Salmonirosea aquatica: one gene and its partner. The protein of the gene in region 2 interacts with the protein of the main gene of each other region in a pairwise test. Links are inferred from orthologs where the notes say so. Each region holds a gene or a part of one and is shown on either strand. Other genes may lie near its edges.

Region 1 (6,079 bases), 4.1 Mb from region 2 along the record:
CCTGCCACAGTCGGCGTATTTCATGGACCCGTCCGAAGAACACGAGGCCCTGATTGAGGAGACCAAGAAAGCTTTTGGGTTGGAAAATAACTATCTGGCCATGCAGTATGTGTGTCAGCACGAGGCTTTTACGTTTCTGGATCCGTCGCAACGTACCCAACTCGATAACTTGGTGGCTAGTCATGGTTTTGATAAAACCGATTTCCTGGCTTACGAAACCATCACCCGCTACGAGCGTCTGCGACCTCTGGTACAAAAAGCTGTAACGATAGTAGGCGAAAGCGACCAACCTGCCTGGACGCGACGGCTTGACAAAATCTTACTTCATCCATTCTGGGGTTATGTGGCTTTTTTGGGAGTACTGTTGGTCATTTTCCAAGCCGTTTTTGCCTGGGCTCAGTACCCGATGGACTGGCTGGATCTGGCTACGGCACAGGCGATTGAATGGACTAAGAATACTCTGCCTGCGGGCGTTTTAAATGATTTGCTAACCGATGGCCTCATGGCTGGAATTGGCGGGGTCATAATTTTTATTCCCCAAATTGCCTTTTTGTTTGGCTTGGTCGGGTTATTGGAAGAGTCGGGGTACATGGCGCGGGTCATGGTGATCATGGATAAGCTGATGCGCAAATTCGGCCTGAATGGGCGAAGCGTGGTGCCGCTTATCTCAGGTGTAGCCTGCGCAGTGCCGGCCATCATGACCACCCGGAGTATTAACAATGCTTATGAACGGTTGCTCACTATTCTGGTAACTCCGCTGATGAGTTGCTCGGCCCGCCTACCTATTTACACGATTCTAATCGCACTGGTGGTACCTGACGAAACGGTGCTTGGGGTACTTAACCTGCAGGGACTCGTTTTACTGGGCCTCTATCTGCTGGGGTTGGTAGGTGCTTTGGCTTCGGCCTGGTTATTCTCCCTGTTTATACCCCGCCGCGAGCCCAGCTATTTTATTTTAGAAATGCCTACCTACAAGCTGCCCCGTTGGAGTCACCTGGGTATCATGATGTTCGATAGCGTAAAGTCTTTTGTTTTGGAAGCGGGTAAAATCATCATAGCCATTTCCATCGTACTGTGGGTGCTGGCTTCGTATGGCCCCGGCGACAGTATGGAACAGGCCAGCGAACAGGCGTTGAGCAGCCTGACTGAAAACGTGAGCCCCGAGGCACGTGAAGCCACCGTGGCCTCAGCCCGTCTGGAAAGCTCTTATGCCGGACACTTCGGGCGCTTCATCGAGCCTGCCATTCGCCCACTGGGTTACGACTGGAAAATTGGGATAGCCCTCATCACATCCTTCGCCGCCCGGGAAGTATTCGTAGGTACCATGTCCACAATCTATAGTATTGGCGGCGATGCCAGTGAAGATGCCGTTACAATTCGCCAGCGCCTACAAAAAGAAAGGAACCCGCGCACGGGTGGACCTATGTACACCCCGGCAGTTTCCTTTTCCCTGCTTATGTTCTATGTGTTTGCTATGATGTGCATGAGTACCTTGGCCGTAGTATATCGCGAGACTCATGGCTGGAAATGGCCCCTGGTGCAGCTATTCTACACCATGGGGCTGGCTTACCTCTCGGCCTGGATTACCTACCAGCTCCTAAGCTGATGTGAATTGGTAGATTTCTACCACAAAACTCCTTTTTCGACCAGCGGATAGATGAATCGAAAAACAATGTAGGCGAAAATAAGTACGCCTAATCCTCCCAGCAACGTGGTCTGATCGATGGCTAACCTGGCTTCTTTTTTGTTGGAGCTTGCTGCTCCCCAATTACGTTGGATCATGGCTAATATTGATAAATTGTTAAATGGTGCTTTATTATAATGGTAGGTCTTGCAAATCTCGTGCTAACTGGAAAAAATTCATAGCGTAGAATCCCCTTATTCCAAAAACGGGTAGTTTTACCTATATCCTCATATACGCCTATTAGAGCAACCTGGTTGCTGAAAGGTTGGAAGAAAAAGGAAATTTTTCAGAATTCAGTAGAGGGTGCCAGGAAAAAAGAGGTACCTGCTCACCAACCCAGGTTTTCCACAATATCGGAAGCAATCATGGATACCTTGGACCGTGCCCGCGATGCCCGGTCGCCCGCTACGCCGTGCTGATATACCCCAAGCCGGGCAGCATCCTCAGGCGGATATTTTTGGGCTAAAAGGGAAGTCAAAATCCCCGTCAATACGTCACCACTGCCACCCGTGGCCATGCCCGCGTTGCCCGTTGCGTTGAAGTGAACGCTGCCATTAGGAAAAATAACGGCCGTGTGCGCTCCTTTGAGACATACCACCAGCGAATGCTCCTGTGCAAAACGACGAGCCAATTCCAGCCGCTCATAGTCATCATTGCTCTTTCCGGCCAGTCGTTCGAACTCTTTGGGGTGGGGAGTGATGAGGGTACCTGCAGGAAGTCTTTTGAGTAGGTCAGGATTTTCCGAAAGAAGATTAAGAGCATCGGCATCCCAAACCATGGGTACCTTTGCCTGTTCAATCAGCTCATCCAGGGCCTTCAGAGTTTGAGGTTCCTTGCCCAGGCCGGGACCTACCCCAATAGCCGTATAAGGGGCAAGCTCGGGCAGTGTGGTAATCAATTGTTCGTGTATGTCTACAGACACCATCGCTTCGGGTAGGGCAATTTGCATGATCGTATACCCGCAGCGGGCTACATGCACCGTGAGCAAACCTACCCCCGCTCGCAGGCACGCGCCGCCCGATAGCTGGGCCGCTCCCATTTTGCCATAGCTACCCGCCAGAAGCAGGGCATGCCCGAAGGTACCTTTGTGAGAAAATTTTTCCCGCGCACGAATCAGGTGCCTGGCGGCAGGAGCATCCGTAAAATAGTAAGGTGTTTCAGTTTGGTCGATGCGGGTTTGTGACAAGCCAATATCCACCACGTGCCAGTTGCCAACGAAAGGACCATTATGAGGCATCATGAAGGCCAGTTTGGGCAATTGGAAGCTCACCGTATGGTTGGGTTTGACAACGGCATCGGTGGTGTCGTTGACTTTATCCATGTATAAGCCACTCGCAATATCCACCGAGATCACTTCGGCCGGGCTATCATTTAGGGCACCGATCACTTTTTCCAACAGTCCCGATGCGGGGCGCGAGAGTCCGGAACCAAGTAGGGCATCGATCAGCAGGTCACCGGCAGGTAAGTTGGGAATGTCTTCGACGTGGCGGATGTCATGGATAGCCAGGAAATCACCCAGTTGATCCAGGTTGGCTTGAAAATCATCCGTAGCTTTTTGGGTATAGTGCACTACGTGTACACTTACCGGGTACCCTTTTCCCGACAAAAGACGCCCAATGGCCAATCCGTCACCGCCATTATTGCCCTTACCACAGAAAATTACAATTCTCTTCCGGTTGTCATAGCGTGCGCATAGCCAGCACACGAAGGCCCGCGCCGCCCTTTCCATCAGATCGAGGGAAGAAACAGGCTCATTTTGAATGGTATAGGCGTCGAGTTCGCGGACCTGGGATGCGGATAGAATTTTCATATTGTAAAAATAGCAATTCCTTTCATATCCCAAAAAGTACCCTTATCTTTGCACTCGTTTTTTACCAGGCTGTTTTGAATGAAGGGGCGTCACCCCATCCGCTGGAAATTAGCTTTTACCTGTTTATTTTTCAAAAATCATCATGAGTGAATTAATCAAACTCGTTGAGGCTACGAATGAGAATCGTAAGTCTGAATTTCCCGATTTCAAATCGGGCGACACCATCGTTGTGCACGTGAAAATCCGTGAGGGTGCCAAGGAGCGTCTTCAGTTGTTCCAGGGTACCGTCATTCAGCGCCGTAATCCCAATAGCGCGGGTGAAACGTTTACCGTGCGCAAGATTTCTAACGGAGTAGGGGTAGAGCGTATTTTCCCTATTCTTTCTCCTACCATCGCCAAAATCGAGCTACTTCGCCGGGGTAAGGTACGTCGGGCTCGCCTGTTCTACCTGCGCGGACGTCAGGGTAAGGCGGCTCGTATCAAGGAACTGAAGTCGGCCAAAGTAGCTGAAAAAGCATAATCCTTGTTTTTCCAGGCTACCTCAATGGTCGCAGCAGCCCCGCCGGTTTTTTCCAGCGGGGCTTTTTCTATATAAAGCAGGAAGGAGTGAATACTCTTGAACCAATTCTTTAAAACAATCATTACAGGAATTAACCCAGCAAAGGATAAAAAGCATGCTTCTCAATTTCTATAAATACCAGGGTACCGGAAATGATTTCATTCTGATTGACGATCGGACCGAATCATTTCCGGTTTCGACGCAATTGGTAGCCCGGCTTTGCCACCGGCGTTTCGGTATCGGAGCCGATGGCCTGATTTTGCTGCGGAATGAACCTGGCTATGACTTCCGAATGGTCTACTTCAACGCCGACGGCGCCGAAGGCAGTATGTGTGGAAACGGTGGCCGCTGTACGGTCCGGTTTGCGCACGATTTGGGTATATTCCAGGAGCATACCACGTTCATGGCGGTGGATGGAGTTCACGAAGCGACGGCAAATGAGCATTCGATACGGTTGAAAATGAGCCCGGTAGGTGATTCTGAGCAACATGAAACCTACGATTTTCTGGATACAGGCTCTCCACACTATGTGGCCTATGTCGATGACGTGGACAAAACCGATGTAGTCACCATTGGGCGAGCCGTCCGCTATGGCGAAACCTACGGTCCTCGCGGGGGGACCAATGTGAATTTCGTGCAAGTTGTATCTCCCAATTTTCTCAAAGTACGTACTTACGAACGCGGAGTAGAAGACGAAACTTACTCTTGTGGCACGGGTGTGACGGCCTGCGCACTCTCGTCGCACGCCCATTTTGGCTGGGAAAGTCCGGTTGATATCGCTGTGGTGGGTGGAAACCTTCAGGTCGAATTCCGGAAACTGGAATCAGGACAATTTGACGATATTTATCTGATTGGCCCGGCAGTACGGGTGTACGAGGGTACCTTAGAAATTGAGACAATCTAAGTCCCATCCGTAGCTTTTACCTGCCTTTCTGACAAATACTTCCGCCCCTCTTACTCAGCTTCAAGGATACCTCCCCGAAGGTGATAAATGGATTTGTCGGCCCAGGTAGGTACCCTACAGTAATCTAGCGCGGCTACTTTGCTGCGGGTACCGTTGGTACAGATAACGACAATCGTGTCGAATGTTTCCAGTACTTGCCTTTTCTCTCGGATCGTCGACAGTGGAATATTGATACCGCCTTCATTGAATTCTTCAAACTCCCAGGGCTCACGCACGTCCACTACAATCGTATTAGGTTCTGACTGAATTCGCTTCATTTCCGGAAGTGAAATATCTGTGTAAGTTTTTCTGGGTTTTGGATGATTGTTCATCGAGATATAACAGATTTTGGAGGTTTTACCTCATTCTGTCTTTTGGTCGAATACTGGTTTAACGCAAGTTATGAGTTTCTACAAAAAAGAGTGCCCCGACAAGCAGCGGGGCACTCATGGATATAAAGGGTACCTTTGAGAAAAGTGACTCAGGTACCTTAAATTCATTTACCAAATCGGCTACTGTACAGCCAGGATTTTAAATTCGGTCCGGCGATTGAGCTGGTATTCATCTTCGGTGCATTCTTCGCCATCCACACAATCGTTTACGGGGTCTGTTTCTCCATATCCCTTGGCTACCAGTCGCATCGGGCTGATTCCGCGACGCACCAAATAGTCGTAAGCGGCCCGGGCCCGGCGTTCGGACAGTTTTTCGTTATAAAAATTACTGGCCCGACTATCGGTGTGGGAGCGTAGCTCTACGGTCATTTCGGGATATTTTTTCAGCAACGCCACCACACGTTCCAGTTCCTTGGCGGCATCGGGACGAATGAAAAACTTATCAAGGTCATAGTAGATATTGTCCAGTTTGAACACATCGCCCTCCCCGTAGATACCCACGTTATTTTCTACCACTTCGCCACGTTTGGGCGTTTTTATTTGATTTTGGTCCCGGGTGTAGCGGTCTTTTTCGGTGGTGATGGTATAATTCGAATTGGGATCCATATCGAATTCATAGCCTCCATCAGGACCCGTGGTTACGGTTTCTTCGGTCTTGTCTTTCTCATTGCGAAGCGTTACTCGAACCCCA
Region 2 (6,113 bases):
GGCGACCGGAATCTGGACTTCCTGATCAACTACGCCCGTTATGCCAAAACTACCCGCGACACGGCGCAACTGGCGGTCCTTACCCAGGAATTCGGAAAATTGTTTGCACTACCGGCCGATCTGGAAAGTCAGGTAGGGTTTTTCATCATCAGCCGCTTCATCGACGACATGCAGAATCCGATGGCTCAGTACTTTTTCAGCCATTTGGATACGTATCGTAGTAAATATGGCCCCCAGCCCGTTCAGCAGGCGGGCGAGAGTGTCCTATACCAGAGCTTGTATGGCCGGCAAACCAACACTTTACCCTCGACCGACATCATAGCCATTCGCAAGGCCATGGAATCTCTAGGTACCCCCGCCCCCATAGCGGCCCAACGGACGATCCTGAAAGAACTGGAGGCCTATTTCCGCGAGAATAATACAGCTGCCGCCACCGCTCGTTTCGACGAATACCGGGCATCCAATGCGCCCAAGATTATCGATTACGCCTACCTGATGCGGTTTTTCAACGAAAAAGCGCCGGACAATTCTTACGCCGCCAGTCTGGTTACGTGGATCAACGATGCCCTGAAGCCTTTCAAACCCGTGGCTCTGAATCGGGCCGAAGTGGCCGAATTGTACCGTGAGCAATCGGAAGCGTACTGGCGGTTAGGCAAGAAGGCCGAAGGAAAACAAGCCGCTGAGAAGGCGGTAGCCATTGCGAAAATCGTAAAAGAAAAACCGGAAACCTACGCCAAACAACTGGCCAAGTTTCAGTAGGTACCTTTAGTAGAAGATCGTGTAATACCAAGCGGGTACCTTGAACAAAGAACTTTATTTTTCCCACCTTTGCGGCAGCAAAACCCTCAACTATGGAACTCACCACCCTGCTCCTCTCCGTCGAAAATCACGTAGCGCATGTGAAATTCAACCGACCGCAGCGCGCCAACGCCCTCAACCAAACGGCCTGGAAGGAAATCCAAAACGTTTTTGAAGCGCTGGATGAGGACGAACAGGTACGCGTGATCGTGCTGAGTGGCGAGGGGAAGCATTTCTGTTCCGGCATCGATCTGGAGCTACTGATGAGCGTGACGGGCCTCACAGAAAATTGCGAAGGGCGTAAGCGGGAAAAACTCCGCAAACAGATTCTGGCTTTGCAGGTCCCCATCAATGCCATCGAGCAATGCAGCAAACCCGTGATCGCCGCCATCCACGGGGGTTGCATAGGCGCGGGGGTCGATCTTGTGGCGGCTTGTGACCTGCGCTACTGTACGGAAGATGCGTTTTTTAGCATCCGTGAAATAGATATGGGTATGGTGGCCGATTTGGGTACCTTGCAGCGTCTGCCCCACATCATTCCGCAAGGTACCCTGCGCGAAATTGCCTTTACGGGACGTTCAGTATTTGGCCCCGAGGCCCAACGGATTGGTTTGGTGAATGAAGCTTTTGAAACTAAGGAAAAAATGCAGGAAGGCGTTGCTAACGTGGCCCATCAAATCGCCGCTAAATCGCCCCTATCCATCCGGGGTACCAAGCACATTCTCAATTATTCCCGCGACCATTCTGTAGCCGATGGCCTTGACTATATGGCTACCTGGAATGCTGCCATGCTGCTGTCCAACGACCTGACGGAGGCCTTTCAGGCATCGATTCAGAAACGGGAAGCAAATTTTTTGTAATCAGTATCAGAACTCTCCGCTCGGAACAAAGAACTTTTTTTGCTCTTTTTTGGGTAAATCGACCACTTCCTTCGTTATTTGACCGTAACCAGGAAAAACCAGTATGAAGATCAAGTTTTCTCTCGCCTACCTTTCGGTACTTGCTTTGTGTGTAGGTGCCTGTACCTCATCAAAGCAGACGGCGGTGCGTTCGGTGGAATCGCAACGCGCTGCCGGTCAGGCTGCCCCAACGTCTATCAACGAGCCCACGCTGGTAGGCGTCACCAGCAAATTTATCAATATCGACTCCACCCAGGTGCGCGTGTTCGTGTACGTGGATGCGGTGGCGAATCAAACGCCTATCAGTGTAGAGGATTTTATACGCCTGTATAACCTCAACTACGTCATGTACTCCGATTACGGAACCCGCGACCGGCTCGCCTACGGCAATGTACCTTTGACCCCCCAAAACCTCACCCGGCTGGGCGATCAGGTCGTAGCTCAGTTTGATGTCAAAAAACCCGGCAAGGACTATGGCGTTCTGCTCATGGAAATCAGCCAGACGGGTACCCTGAAAAAAGTGTTGAATGACCTCGCCATCCGGTTTCGTGAGCAGCGCGACAGCGACCGGTTCGCGGTGTACGAGTCCGGGAAGCAGGTACCCCTGCGCCGCCATTTCGTCACTCAGAATGAGCCCGTGCAGATTCGCTCCATCAGCGACAGATCGGAACCGCTTCAGGTATTCTATTATCGCCATGGGTTCGATGCGGCGGCTTCTCCCATGAACACCGTACCGCGGACCGTCTCCAAGTCGCTGCAAGTAGATAGTACGTTCACGATTCAGAGTAACGAATCGGTCGCTTTTGCGCAGGAAGGGTTGTACTACATTCAGTCGGATACTACCCAAGCCGAAGGGTTGGGCTTGCTGGTGACCAACGACCGGTACCCTAAAATGACCCGGCCGGAGCAATTGAAAGAACCGCTCTTATACATGAGTACCAACCAGGAAATCACCGAAATGCAGAATGCTCGCGACAGCAAGAAAGCCCTGGACAAATACTGGCTGTCGCTGATGGGAGGAAATCCCGAACTGGCCCGGCAGGTGATCCGCAATTATTATAGCCGGGTGGAAGAAGCCAACCGCCTGTTCACCAGCTATAAAGAAGGCTGGAAAACGGACAAGGGAATGATATTTATTATTCTGGGCCCACCTGATAAGGTACAGCGCAGCAAGGACAAGGAAGTGTGGGTGTATGACCAGAAGGCCAACGCCACGAACGTCAATTTTACTTTTAACAAACGATCTAACCAATTCGTGGACGATCATTATGAGTTGGTGCGCTACGTAGAGTACCAGCCCATTTGGTATCCCGTAGTAGAAGCATGGAGAAACGGCGCTATCCGGTAAGAAAAACCCCCTCAATCCCGAAATCCGACATGGTTTTCGGGATTCAATCTGTTTTGGAAACCCTTCGTTCGGGGAAAGAAATCGAACGGCTCCTGATCCAGAAAGATCAAAGCTTTCCCGAAATTCAGCAGCTGGCCACCGAGTTGCAGGCGCCCGTCAGTAAGGTACCGGTGGAAAAACTCAACCGCCTGACCCGTAAAAACCATCAGGGTGTGGTTTGTTTCATCTCGCCTGTGCGGTATGTTTCGGCCCATAATGTGCTGACGCAGGTATACGAAGAGGGTAAAACGCCCCTGTTCCTGATGCTCGACCGCATCACCGACGTCCGCAATTTCGGAGCCATTGCCCGCACCGCCGAATGCGCGGGTGTGCAGGCTTTGCTGGTACCTTTCAAGGGAGGCAGCCAGATCAACGCCGACGCGATGAAAACCTCATCGGGTGCGCTCAACTACCTACCCGTCAGCCGCGAAGGTAGTATTCTGGATACCCTTCATTATCTGCGCGACAGCGGTTTGCAAGTGGTGGCCTGCACGGAAAAGAGCGAGGGTAGCTTGTATGAGGTCGACTTCACCATTCCTACGGTGGTCATCCTGGGCTCGGAAGAAGACGGCATTTCGGAGCAACTACTCCGGCTCTCCGACCACAAAGTGCGCATTCCGTTACTGGGCCAGGTTGAGTCGCTGAACGTATCAGCGGCCACGGCCGTGGTATTGTATGAAGCCGTCCGGCAGCGCAGCCAATCCTAGGATGTTTCTTTATGAAGCGAGTAAAAAAACCGGAGGCATAGCGCTTCCGGTTTTTGAGTTTAACCTAACCTATTTGTATATGGAGCGAATTGCCGCTTTCATGGCCACTACAAAGGTACCCTGGCTTCGTTTCAGGTTTTAGAGCGAATCTACCCGTTTTAGAAAATGGGTAGATTCGCAGCCTCTGTTCATTCAACTACCTGAATATACGTAGGTATTTTTACTTGATTTATCCAACGGTCTTTTATTTAAAAGACTCTCCTACAAACGAATACCCTGGAAAATATCTGAGCATTTAGTCAACGGTTTGGCAGGATGCACGATTGCCTGTAACTTGAAATCACTATTTTATATCTGTTTTGTTAAAATCAACCCATCGTATGAACACTACTAAATTGACCGGTGAAGAAGGCAAGTTTATTTCATCAGCCCAGGCGGCTGAGTTTACGGGCCGTTTTCATGAAAAGAAAAAGAAGGAAGGACAGAAGCCCGGCACCTACGTCGAAGCCCAGTTTTATGGTAACAAGCAGCTCCAGAAACTCATGAAAAAAGACGGCTGCGTAGGATTACGGTTTTACTTTGGGGTCTCCGAGGATAGGGAATTGGCCGATCACGTGGTGGTGGTAGCGGTGGACGCCGACGGGAAGGATCTGACCCGTACCCGTGTGGGTCTGAAAGACATGCCAGCCGGTGACGACGACGCTTTGGCTGGGGGGCCCTGTTGCCCGCACAACTGCAATCCCTAATCCCGGCTGAGCCTATGGCTTATTTTACCTATTTCGAGCGGTACCCGCTGGCCAGTTTTGCCGTTTTTTTTATTTTACTGCCTCTGTCTCTGGCATTTTACCGCTTTGCGTGGTTGGATCGAGCGTTCCGGCTCTTGACTATATTCCTATGCCTGGATCTGGTATTAGGCTTAGGAATGATTCATTTGGCGGCCCATCGGTCCAACAACCTGCTCTTGCTGAATCTTTTTGTACCCTGCCGCTATCTTTTATTCAGCGGTATGTTTTATTACAAGTTCCGTTCACCCGGGTTCAGGAAAATGGTCCTGTATACCCTGATCGGTTTTGTACCTTTTACCATTCTGGATGTGTACGCCAGTAATACCCTACTGAGCGATCTGCACAACCACCGGGTAGGGAGGTACTCGCAAGTGGTGGAAAGCGTCCTGATTATTCTGTGGGCGCTGCTGTATTTCTACGAAATGACCAAAACCCTGACCGTAAAAAATATCATCAGTTACCCTTTTTTCTGGGTCTGTGCCGGATTGCTCCTTTTTTATTCCGGCAATATCTTTTACTTTCCCTTTTGGTACTATATGTATGTATGGGAAGACGATTTGAAGCTGGGCTTTGTCGAAGAGGTACCCAACGTCGTCGAGATCATCTCCCTGCTTTTGTTTTCAATTGGTATCTGGCAAACCCGAGCCCATCATGACAGCCCTGAATCCTGAGCAATTGCGCTGGTCGATTCTGATTGCCTCGCTGGCCATGCTGCTCATGGCCGGGTTTGTGATCACCTTCATCATCTATTACCAAAAGAAGCGGCTTGAGCAGGAAAAAAATCTGCGCGATGTGGAAAAGAACTATCAACGGATGTTGCTCGAAACCGCCCTGAATTCAGAAGAGGCCGAGCGGAGGCGCATTGCCCAGGACCTGCATGACGACATCGGTACCATGCTTTCGCTCACCAAGCTCAGCCTCAATCAGCTCCATAAAAACATGAACAAGGAAGATCCGCGCTCTGAGTTTACCCTGCATAAAGCCCAATCGCTGGTGGAAGAAACCATCATCCACGTGCGGCGTATCACCCGCGACCTGGTACCTACGACATTGGAGCAGTTTGGATTGGTAGCCGCCATCGAAGAGTTCATCCACCGCTTGAGCGACAATGTTTCACTTACTGTCCATTTTCAGTGCGACACCGAGCATATTCCCCGGCTCTCGCCCCGAGTAGAACTGGCCCTTTACCGAATCATGCAGGAACTTGTCAACAATGCCATCAAACACGCCAATTGCGACGAAATCGAGATCGACCTGCACTTGGACAAAGGGAAATTGGAACTTCAGGTAACGGACAATGGCAAAGGGTTCGACGTCAAGGGCTTAGAACCCAGCCAACAGGAGGGTCTGGGATTACGCAACATCGAGAGCCGCCTGAGCGTGATCAACGGGGCGGTGAACTATCAGAAGCCTGGCATCCGGGGGCTGCGGGCCCGGGTGCAGATTCCCGTAGAAGCCGAGCGCCCCATCAAGCCCGAACCATTGCACCCGTTCAGAAAGTCGCCTGCTGACCGGAGTGTATGAATTCCTTGTTGAA

What was found.
Region 1: the proteins of rlmB (region 2) and GBK04_RS02245 interact in binary tests that used the Escherichia coli proteins (3 or more experiments, as listed by UniProt). The link is inferred for Salmonirosea aquatica from one-to-one orthologs.

Annotation. Positions count from the first base shown.
Region 1 is NZ_WHLY01000002.1:312,816-318,894, reverse strand. Bases 1,254-4,218 are described here. They hold GBK04_RS02245 (NAD(P)H-hydrate dehydratase), read right to left. Parts: upstream 3,495-4,218; coding sequence 2,013-3,494; downstream 1,254-2,012. Other genes in these bases: dapF (diaminopimelate epimerase), read left to right, coding at 4,169-4,218; rplS (50S ribosomal protein L19), read left to right, coding at 3,637-4,014; GBK04_RS30255 (hypothetical protein), read right to left, coding at 1,624-1,782; feoB (ferrous iron transport protein B), read left to right, coding at 1,254-1,606. In the rest of the region: more of feoB, read left to right, coding at 1-1,253; more of dapF, read left to right, coding at 4,219-4,957; GBK04_RS02230 (rhodanese-like domain-containing protein), read right to left, coding at 5,008-5,274; GBK04_RS02225 (OmpA family protein), read right to left, coding at 5,509-6,079. UniProt on the Escherichia coli protein: Bifunctional enzyme that catalyzes the epimerization of the S- and R-forms of NAD(P)HX and the dehydration of the S-form of NAD(P)HX at the expense of ADP, which is converted to AMP.
Region 2 is NZ_WHLY01000002.1:4,432,029-4,438,141, reverse strand. What follows is about bases 1,907-4,905. They hold rlmB (23S rRNA (guanosine(2251)-2'-O)-methyltransferase RlmB), read left to right. Parts: upstream 1,907-3,020; coding sequence 3,021-3,791; downstream 3,792-4,905. Other genes in these bases: GBK04_RS19275 (hypothetical protein), read left to right, coding at 4,552-4,905; GBK04_RS19280 (hypothetical protein), read left to right, coding at 4,172-4,537; GBK04_RS19290 (GWxTD domain-containing protein), read left to right, coding at 1,907-3,045. Outside these bases: GBK04_RS19300 (hypothetical protein), read left to right, coding at 1-759; GBK04_RS19295 (crotonase/enoyl-CoA hydratase family protein), read left to right, coding at 852-1,658; more of GBK04_RS19290, read left to right, coding at 1,762-1,906; more of GBK04_RS19275, read left to right, coding at 4,906-5,247; GBK04_RS19270 (sensor histidine kinase), read left to right, coding at 5,228-6,100. UniProt on the Escherichia coli protein: Specifically methylates the ribose of guanosine 2251 in 23S rRNA.